DNA from 2 places in the Bradyrhizobium sp. P5_C12 genome. Region 2 is predicted to be linked to the other one. Evidence: riboswitches for the same ligand, from Rfam matches in the RefSeq annotation. Region 2 holds a riboswitch; the other holds the start of a gene.
What was found. Region 2 has a riboswitch for cobalamin ahead of ACXJMY_RS02640 (TonB-dependent receptor). Riboswitches for the same ligand answer to the same signal wherever they lie in the genome.
Positions count from the first base shown of each region.

Region 1: linked by a shared signal. The riboswitch ahead of ACXJMY_RS27255 (TonB-dependent receptor) and the one ahead of ACXJMY_RS02640 (TonB-dependent receptor) in region 2 are both predicted to bind cobalamin.

Region 1 is NZ_JBFULU010000037.1:816-5,739, reverse strand. Features, by position in the region: gene ACXJMY_RS27260 (adenylate/guanylate cyclase domain-containing protein) at 1-356, shown strand, start outside; gene ACXJMY_RS27255 (TonB-dependent receptor) at 520-2,577, opposite strand; cobalamin riboswitch at 3,060-3,270, opposite strand; gene ACXJMY_RS27250 (hypothetical protein) at 3,446-3,628, shown strand; gene ACXJMY_RS27245 (hypothetical protein) at 3,780-3,992, shown strand; gene ACXJMY_RS27240 (hypothetical protein) at 4,116-4,373, shown strand; gene ACXJMY_RS27235 (hypothetical protein) at 4,460-4,924, shown strand, end outside.
Region 2 is NZ_JBFULU010000002.1:225,755-230,678, reverse strand. Features, by position in the region: gene cobF (precorrin-6A synthase (deacetylating)) at 1-145, shown strand, start outside; gene cobT (nicotinate-nucleotide--dimethylbenzimidazole phosphoribosyltransferase) at 156-1,208, shown strand; gene ACXJMY_RS02645 (histidine phosphatase family protein) at 1,215-1,787, opposite strand; cobalamin riboswitch at 1,863-2,064, shown strand; gene ACXJMY_RS02640 (TonB-dependent receptor) at 2,183-4,555, shown strand; gene ACXJMY_RS02635 (PepSY domain-containing protein) at 4,568-4,924, shown strand, end outside.

The DNA.
Region 1 (4,924 bases), on a different contig from region 2:
GCACCCGCATCCTGATCTCGCAGGCGACCGCGGATGCGATCGGATCGGGTCTCGAACTCCGCGAGGTTGATCGTCTCGCGGTCGCCGGCCAGAGCGCGCCGCAGCCCATCTTCGAGGTGATGGGCAGGGCGGGCGCGCTCACGACGCAGCAGGAAAGCTTGCGCGCGCATTATGCCGACGGCCTCGCCGCCTATCGCGCCCGCCGTTTCGACGACGCACGTGCCGCCTTCAACGCGGCGCTCGAAGCCGTTCCCGGCGACGGTCCCTCGCGCACCATGCTCGCCCGCATCGCGCAGTTCGAGGCCAATCCGCCGGACGCCGGCTGGGACGGCGCCTGGCGGCTGGAGCAGAAGTAATTATTTCACTCCCCTCGGTGTCGTCCCGGCGAAGGCCGGGACCCATAACCCCAGGGGCAGTTTGGCGAAGACTCGCCGTTCAGTACTGCTGCCTTCCGCAATCGAGAGATCACGCGGTATGGGTTCCGGCCTTCGCCGGGACGACATTGGAGAGGCTGCATCCTCACCATTTGAACGAAGCGGCCACCTCGTAACTCCGCGGTGCGCCCAGGATGATCTGGTCGGTGTAACCGGGATCGCCCCAGGCGGCGTAGAGCTTGTTTGTCAGGTTTTTGACGCGAAAACTGATCCGGGTCTGGTCGACACCCGGGAAATAGGCCTTGGGGATGTCGACGAAGGCGAATGCGTCGAAGATCGTGTAGGCGTTCATGGTGACCAGATTGTCCTGGAAGTTGAAGCGGTCGCCGACGTGGCGGACCAGGCCACCGATCTCCACCGGCAGTTTCGTGTCGAAGCGATAGGACGCCCCGGCATTGGCGATGAAGTTCGGGACGTTCGGCGGCGTCTTGCCCGAGTACGACTGGAAGTCGCCATTGCCGTCGACATAGGTGAAGTCGATGAACCGCGACTGCACGAAGGCGACATTGCCCCACAGCTTCAGGCCGCCGACCGGGTTGACCGCGGCCGCGATCTCGATGCCCTTGGAGGCCATCTTGCCGGCGACGTTGAACAAGATGCCGCTCTCGGGGACGTAGACGTTCTTGCGTTCGATGTCGAAGGCCGAGAACGTGGCCTCGGCCCGCTTGTCGGCCGATTGCACCTTCACGCCGGTCTCATAGATCCGCGACGTCGTCAGTAGCAGCGGCGTAGTGGGCCTGAGGATGAAGATGTTCGCCACCGTCGGGTCGGCTGCCGTCGCGTACTGGCTGTAAAGCATCACGCCGGGCGCGATGTCCCAGGTGTAGCCGACGCGTCCGGTGATCGGCTTGAACGTCGTCGAGAAAGGATAGTTGGCTTTCAGGAGGCCGTTCTCGCCGAAGCGGGTCCGCGACAGCTCGATATTCTCAAAACGGATGCCGCCGATCAGGGCGAATGTCGAAGTCAGCTTCAGCCGGTCCTCGAACGACAGGGAGACGGTGTCGAGGTGGGTATAGATCTTCTCGTCGCTGCGCGGACCGTAGAGCCCGCGGTCCGGATTGATCAGGTCGACCGTGTCCGAGAAGAACAGCGTGTCCTGCGAAACGTTGAATTGCGAGCTGCTCGCCGCGACGGTGGCGACGAAGCGGTTGTCCATGCCGCCGATATTCGAGTTGACGGTAAGGTCGGTGATGTTCCCATAGAGCCGCTGCGCATGGTCCAGCGCCAGGCGCTCGCGATAGACGTTGTTCGGGCCGGAATCGTCGAACGAATTGATCTCGTTGTTGAACCAGTGCCGGTGCGCATCGTAGCCGTAGACCTGGCTGCGCAGCGAGACGCTGTTGTTGATGTCCCACTGGAAGCCGCTACGCAGCCAGAGCTCGCTGGCGCCGCTGTGGTTGTCGAGCACGTTGTAGGTGGTGGTTAGCGTGCGCGCGTCGATGGTGACCGGATTGAGCATCCCGGTGTGGCCGTTGAGGTAGTAATTGGTCCACTGGCCCGAGACGATGCCGTTCGTCGGAATGATGCCCGGAGCGTTCGCCGGCACCAGCGGCGTTCCCCAGTAGAAGCGGTCCTTGTCCTGCCTGTACTCGGCCGCGCCCCAGACCTTCAGGCTCTCGTTGACGCGATAGTTCAACTGACCGGAGACGTTGCTGAGTTTCGAATAGGTGTCGTCGATAAAACTCTTGTCGTTGAAATGGCTGATGTCGAAGCGGTAGTCGAGGCCGCCGATCAGCGTGCTGCCGCCCGAACCGTAGCCGGCGCGATAGCCGTTGAAGGAGTCGTAGGAGGTGAAGGCCTCGTTGACGATCGGCCCGGTGCGCGGTGCCTTGGTGACGTAGTTGATGGCGCCGCCGGTCGCGCCAAGGCCCGCCACCAGCGAGTCTGGTCCCTTGATGATCTCCACCTGCTGCAGATTGGAGGTGTCCATCGGACGGCCGGTCATGGTCGACGGACCGATCGGGATGCCGTTGTAGAGGGTAGAGATCTGGTCGCCGCTAAAGCCGCGCATCGAGAAGATGGCGGGTGCACCCGGCGCATCGCCGCCGGTCACGCCGACCGCCAACTTGGCGACATCAGTGGTGGTCCTGATGCCCAGCTCCCGTATGGTCTGCTGGTCGATGACCTCTACGCTCGCGGGCATCTCCCGGGCCGTGATCCCGAGCCGGGAGCCGACCTCAGTGACGGCGCCCGTGTTCAGCGGCGTTTGGACCGGGCCGCTCGGCGGTTGGGTCGCCGGAACGGCGACGACAGGGGCGCCGCGATTGCGTCCCGCGGCCCGGCGGGCCGCGCGGGATCGCTGATTGCCGGGGCCGACGGCCGGAGCCGGCTTCGGAGTGGGCGGTGAGACGATGACCGGGCCAACCTCCCGGGACCGGTTGTCCTGAACCGCGCTCTGGGCGACGGCAGTGGAAGACAACGACGCCGACGAGAGCGCGGCAATCAGGAAAACACGCGAAAACGCTGGCGCAACGCCAGCACCGATATGAAGATTTTGCACGACAACGCTCTGCGGCGACGCAAACAGACTGTCACCGCGGTTGCCTTAGCCATCTACCTTCGCCCCAAGCGGCAGATGCACCGGCTACTTGTCCGACATCGGGGCACCCCGCCCAATGCGTTCGCGCGTGACCATGGCTGGCAGCAGGTTTCCTGGCTCGCGGGTCATCGCCTTCGACCACCTTCCCAGAGGCCCGCGTGGGGCTCCAGTGGTTTGTTTGGTCGTCGGCTATCCGCCTACAGTTGCGGGGGCAGCCGCGGAATTGCCCGCCGAGACGGACGCACCGCATTCCCTTGAAGAGTCCTTGCAGACACTACCGCCGATGAAACTGGCATCTGCCAGAGAGCGCGTCAATATGTGGCTACCTCCCGGCTGCCTGCCTCGATGTCGCAACGAGCTCACGAAGGCGTCGCCTTGAACAAAAGAAATTCTACCCCATAACGATGTTCGCCGTGACCTATTTCCCGGGCTTAGGTTGAGTGTCCTTGAGGCGTTTGATGGGGACACGCCGATGACAGACCTTCAGGACAGGCTGGAACGGTTCGAGACGCTCACCGCCGAATGCGAGCTGATCACCAAGCTCGCCACCGACGCTGCGAAGCGGGAGTTTTATCTGAAACTCGGGGAGCAGTACCGCCAGCTGGCCGCGGACATGCGGCAGGTGATCGCGGCTGCGGGCAAGGCTGCGGCCTGAGTGCGGCGGCAATCCGTTCTTAATGTTTGGCGCGCATCCTCTGGGATGCGAGCGGCGCGATTTGCGATTGCTCGCGGTGGGAGTGCCGGGGCTCGTTGCGGTGCAGCGTGCCTCGCCGATGTCGCTTTGCCGTTCCTTACAGGGCAATCCCATGCGCCTTCTTGCGGTTCTCGTGCTCGCGCTCATGACGGCGGCCTGCAATCAGGAGCAGGACATCACCGGCTCGACCGCGTCCTGCCCGATGCGGAACTACAGCTCCTATAATCCCCGCGACATGAACCAGTGCGTCAGTGCCTGCAAGGCGTGCGACCACGGCAACACGGTCACCTGCACCACGTCCTGCACGCTCAAGGGGGCGCACTGAGCGGCGCATCCGGACGCGGTCCCCGATGCGATGGAACGCCGGCGGCTGACGGTGCCGGGACACCGGAACGATTTGGATGGGATATCGTTGGAGCAGGGCAGGCAGGACGCGGAGTCCGATGGAATGGGTATGCTCGATCCCGGCCGGTTTCTGGTGTCGTGCTCGCATTGCGATGCATGGCCGATGGCGGCCAACGTCAAACGTTCGAGCTGGTCGGCGTCCCCGCATGAGGTCTGCTTCGTGTGTCCGCGCTGCCGCCGCGAGGAGACCGCGATCGTCTCGGCCTCCGGCGAATTGACGCCGATCAGGCGTATCGACATCCCGCCGCGCGACGTCGCTATCGCCTGGGCTCGGGCTCAGCGGCCGAGAGGGCGAACCTGAGCGGCAGGCGCGCCCTCGCGTTCGGGCGGTTCGCATGCGGTTCATCTCTCGACAAATGTGCTAGGATCGGGGTCGGGAGACCAATCATGGCCGCTGACATGCTTTCACCTCGTGCCGACCGTTTCCGGCTGCATCCGGTCACGCCGCGCCATGCCCCGATGTTCTGCTTCGCGCTGCTGACGGTGTCATGCGCCCTCGCAAGTTTCGCGCTCGCCTGCGCGACGCCGTTTGCGGCATTCGCCGTCGTCGCGGCCGCGATGCTGCCGCTGCGGCCGGCGCTGCTCGTCGTCACCGGAGCGTGGCTGGTGAACCAGACCATCGGCTTCGGCGTGCTGCATTACCCGATCGATGCCGGCACCATCGCCTGGGGCTTTGTCATCGGCGCCGCTGCGCTTCTGGCGACCGCGGCCTCGTCCGCCGTGCTCCGCGTGCTGCCGCAGGGACGCACACCGCTGATGCTCGCGCTCACGCTCGTCGCGGCCTACACGGCCTACGAGCTCGCGCTGCTCGCCGCGACGCCGGCCCTCGGCGGCGAGGGCGCCTTCACCGTG
Region 2 (4,924 bases):
GGGCGCCTATCTCGGCATGCCCGATCAGATCGTCATGTCCGGCGCGCTTGCGGAGGTCGGCGCGCAGATTGTCGCCGCGCGACAGGACGCGCGCGAGCGGCATGGCTGGATCATGGACAGCTACATTCTCAAGCGCAGACCGTAAGCGAGGCAGCATGCTCCCCGACTGGGTCACCCAAAAATGCCCCGATAGCTCCGCGGTCCATCGCGTAGCGGCGATCGCGCGTCAGGCGCAACTGACGAAGCCGACCGGCGCGCTCGGCAGGCTCGAGCAACTCGCGATCGAGCTTGCGGGCCTGCAAGCGACCGAGCAGCCCCGCGCCGGCCGCGCGCCGATCATCATCTTCGCCGGCGATCATGGCATCGTCGCGCAGGGCGTCTCGGCCTATCCGCAAGCGGTGACGATTGCGATGATGGCGAATTTTACCTCGGGCGGCGCCGCGATCTCGGTGCTGGCGCGCGAATTGGGGGCGAGTCTGGAAGTGATCGACGCCGGCACGCTGGCGCAGGAGAAGATGGCGGGCGTCGTCACCGACAAGCCGCGCAACGGCACTCGCGACTTCAGCGTCGGGCCGGCGCTCGAACCGGCGGAGCTGGCATTCGCCTTCGAAGCCGGCCAGCGCGCGGTCGCGCGCGCGGAAGCGAGCCAACCGGATCTCTTGATCTTCGGGGAGATGGGCATCGGCAACACCACGGCGTCGGCGGCGATCGCGGCCAGCCTGCTCGGCGTCAGCGCCGAGGAGATCGCGGGCAGCGGGACCGGTGTCGATGCGGCTGGCCGCGCGCACAAGGCGCGCGTGATCGATGCCGCGATAGCGCGTCACGGCGTTGCGGGTGCGCCGGCCGAAAAGATCCTGTGTGCCGTCGGCGGCCTCGAAATTGCGGCCATCTGCGGCGCGATCATTGCGGCCGCGCAGCGCCGCATTCCGGTGTTGATCGACGGCTTCATCGTGTCGGTCGCAGCGCTGGCGGCCGTGCGGCTCAATCCGTCGTGCCAGCCGTTCCTGCTGCCGTCGCACCAATCGGCAGAGCAGGGGCATCGGCTGGTGCTGCGCGCGCTGAATGTGCAACCCCTGATCAGCCTCGATCTCAGGCTCGGGGAGGGATCGGGCGCCGCGATCGCGCTGCCGCTGGTACGGCTCGCCTGCAGCCTTCACAACGGCATGGCGACGTTTGCGCTGGCCAATGTGCCGGATCGACCAGCCTGATCCGGCTCAAGCCACGCGCTGATTGACGGAGACGACGCGCCAGCCGGTCGCGAGCCGATCGATCCGGGTCAGCGACAGCGGGTCGACCACGAAGCGCAAGGCCGCTTCCGGCGCAAGGTCGAGCGCGACGCACAGCGCGGCGCGGATGGTGCCGGAATGCACGACGAGCGTTGCCGACCCGGCCGCAATCCGCGAGAGACCCAGCCGGACGCGCGCGACCTGATCCTCAAAGCTCTCGCCGCCCGGTGGCCGTGCGTGCGCGGAATCGCTCCAGAATTGCGCATAGGTGTCGCCGCCCTTGGCGGCGAGCTCGTCATGTCGCCGGCCGGTCCAGTCGCCGAAATCCTGCTCGCTGAATTCGCCCACGAGCACCGGATCGAGCCCCAGCGCGCGCGCCGTCTCGATCGTGCGGCGCGCCGGGCTGGCATAGCTCGGCGCCTCCCGCGGCAGGTGACGCCGCAAGGCATTCAACTGTGCGGAATCGCTAAGATCGGCCGGCGCGTCGGGGGCATGGATCGTCCCCGCGACGCCGTCGACGGCCGCATGACGTATCAGCCAGAGGAAGGTCTCGCCTTCCATGCAAGAATCTCCAAGGAAAGTTGGCCGCTGTGGCAACAACGCCGCAACAGGCACATTGACTCTGTCTGGATCGTAATCCTAGATGGCCTCGACGGTTTCCCCACCCGGGGATGAAAAGGGAATGCGGTGCGGGGACGTTGTCCCCAATGCCGTGGCTGCCCCCGCAACTGTAAGCGGCGAATCTTGCGTCACAAGCCACTGGGTATCTCGGTCCCGGGAAGGCGACGCAAGGTGATGACCCGCGAGCCAGGAGACCTGCCGTCAGCCGTGGTCACACGCGAAGATGTCGGTCGGGGAGTACAGACATTCGGCTTCATCGGAGGGCTCGAAAGGCCCAAAAGATGAGACCTCGTTCGCTGTGACGTGCCACTGACGTCATACCGAGGTCCAGCACCGTGTCTTCTATCCGTCTTGTACGACCGCGCCGATTTTTGCTCGCGTCTGCCGCTCTCACATCGTTTGCCGCTGCCGATATGCCCGCTGCTTTGGCGCAGCAGGCCCGCGAACCGCTGCCGCCGATTGAGGTGTCCCCACAGCAATCCCGCAAGCCGCCCAAGCCCGCCGGTCGTGCCGGACAGGCTGCGCGCCGTGCGGCTGCGCATAGATCTGCGGTAGTGCCGGCCGCGCCCAAGCCGGTCGTGCCGGCTGCAACCGCGCAGACGCCGCTCAACACCAACGTGGTTGCCGAGAGCGCCTCGCGCCTCGGCCTGACCGTGCGCGAAACGCCGGCGACCGTCGAGGTGATTTCGGCCGAAACCATGCGCGAGCAGGGCTATCGCACTGTATCCGAGGTGGCCCAGGGCGCGGTCGGCGTCACCTCCGGCGACAATCCGGCCGAGCCCGCGGCTTTCTCCATGCGTGGCTTCACCAACAGCCAGATCAACATGCTCTACAACGGCATCAAAATCGGTCCGCAGAACATGACCTCGCGGATCACGGATACGGCCAATCTCGCAGCCGTCGAATTTTTGAAAGGTCCGGCCTCGCTGATATCGGGTGAAGGTGCCGCCGGTGGCGCAATCAACTTGGTCACGAAGCAGCCACACACCGGGCCGATCCGGAATGAGGCTGACTTTTCCTGGGATTCGCTGAACTCGTTCGGCGTCCATTACGGCTCGGGCGGCAGCACCAACGTGCAGGGGCTCGACTACCGCTTCGACATCAGCCGTTCCTCGCTCAACGGCTTTGCCGACGACACCAATACCAAGACGCTGGATGTGTCCGGCCAGCTCAACTACCGCATCTCCGACAGCCTCAAGGTCTGGGGCGCGATCGAGTATCGCGAGGATCGCGGCAGGGCCTATTGGGGTGCGCCGCTGGTGCCGATTGCCTTCAGCGGCTCGCATGCCACGAGCGGCATCGTCTCCGGCAATTACGTCTCGAACTATAACAAAACCAATCTTGGTCCGGTCACGATCGACGATCGTACCTTCAACGCCAACTACAACGTCCTCGACAACCGTAACGTGGCGCAGGAAGTCTGGCTGCGCGGAGGTTTCGAGCTGAAGCTGGCGTCGGACCTGACCTTGAAAAGCCAAGTTTATGGCTATGGCGCAGAGCGCACCTGGTTCAATAACGAGGTCGAGGCGTTCAATGCCAGTACGGGCCTGCCCAACTCGAACATGGTGGACCGCGAGCGCTTCTATGTCGCACACAGCCAGCGCCTTGTCGGCAACATCACCGACTTGATCTGGGACACGAACATCGCGGGCTTCGACAACCGGCTGGTCACGACGCTGTCGTCAAGCTATCTCGACTTCGTCAGGCCGGGCGCGGCGAAATTCCCGAACGACTATGTTCCGCTGGTCGGTTTCGATCGAGGCTTTTACGGCGAGCTCGCGACCAAGCAGCAGACCGCGCGAATCGACAACGAGGCGCTGTCGTTCGAGGACCGGCTGAAGCTGACCCGGACCTTCGCGCTGATCGGCGGCCTGCGCGTCGAGCATATCGGGCTCGACCGCAACTCAACCGACCAGAACGGTCTGGTGAACGCGGGCTTTCCGTTCACGAAGGACTGGGCGCCGGTGACGGGACGCATCGGCTACACCTGGGACGCCGTGCCCGGCCTGACCTTCTTCAGCCAGTACGCCACCGGCGCGGACGTCTCCGCCAACAATATCTTCCTGCTGTTGCCAACTCAGCCGCTCGACCTGACGACCGCGCGCACCTACGAGACCGGCGTCAAGCATCTGTTCTGGGACAACCGGGCTGAGTGGTCGTTCTCGGCCTACGACATCCTGCGCAAGAACGTCTATGCGGCGGCCGGCGGCATGCAGCTCAACATCGCCGGGCGGCAGGAATCGAAGGGCGTGGAGCTCGCGGCGGCCATCCGGCCGATCGAGCCTTTGCGGCTCTGGGGCAACATCGCCTATGTCGATGCGCGCTACGCCGACTACAATTTCGTCGGCGGCTCGTTCTCCGGCAACACGCCGCCGAACGTGCCGCGCGTCGTTGCCAATGCCGGCGCGTCGTATCGGTTCTTCACGCCGTGGCCGGTGGAGCTCGGCATCACCGGCCGCTATGTCGGCGACCGCTATAACACCGACGCAAACGTCGTGACGCTGAAGGCGTACACCGTGGCCGACGTCTATACCTTCGTCGACATCCCCAAGACGGTGTTCAATGCGGTCGATCAGGCCCGCCTTGGTTTCCGCGTGCGCAACATCACCGACAAGCGTTATGCGATCTGGGGCGATCCGTTCTATCCCGACCAGATCCTGCTCGGCGCGCCGCGCACCTATGAGATCTCGGCCGCGTTCAAATGGTAGGGCGCTGACCACATGATGAGCGCGATCGTCCTGCTGCACCGCTGGCTCGGGATCGCGTTCTGCCTGCTGTTCGCGATGTGGTTTGCGACCGGCATCGTGATGCACTTCGTTCCGTTTCCGTCGCTGACGGAGGCGGAACGCTTTGCCGGACTTGCGCCGGTGGATCGTGCGCGGGTGGCGATCGCGGTTGCCGATGCGGTGGCCGCCAGCGGCCTCACCGATGCGACGCGTGCTCGCCTGATCGAGCGCAGCGACGGACCGGTGTACGTCGTCTCGGGAGCGTCGCGTATGCGCGCAGTCCGCGCCTCGGACGGAGCGGACGCATCGGTCACGTCTCCCGAGTTTGCGCTCGCCATGGCGCAGGATCAT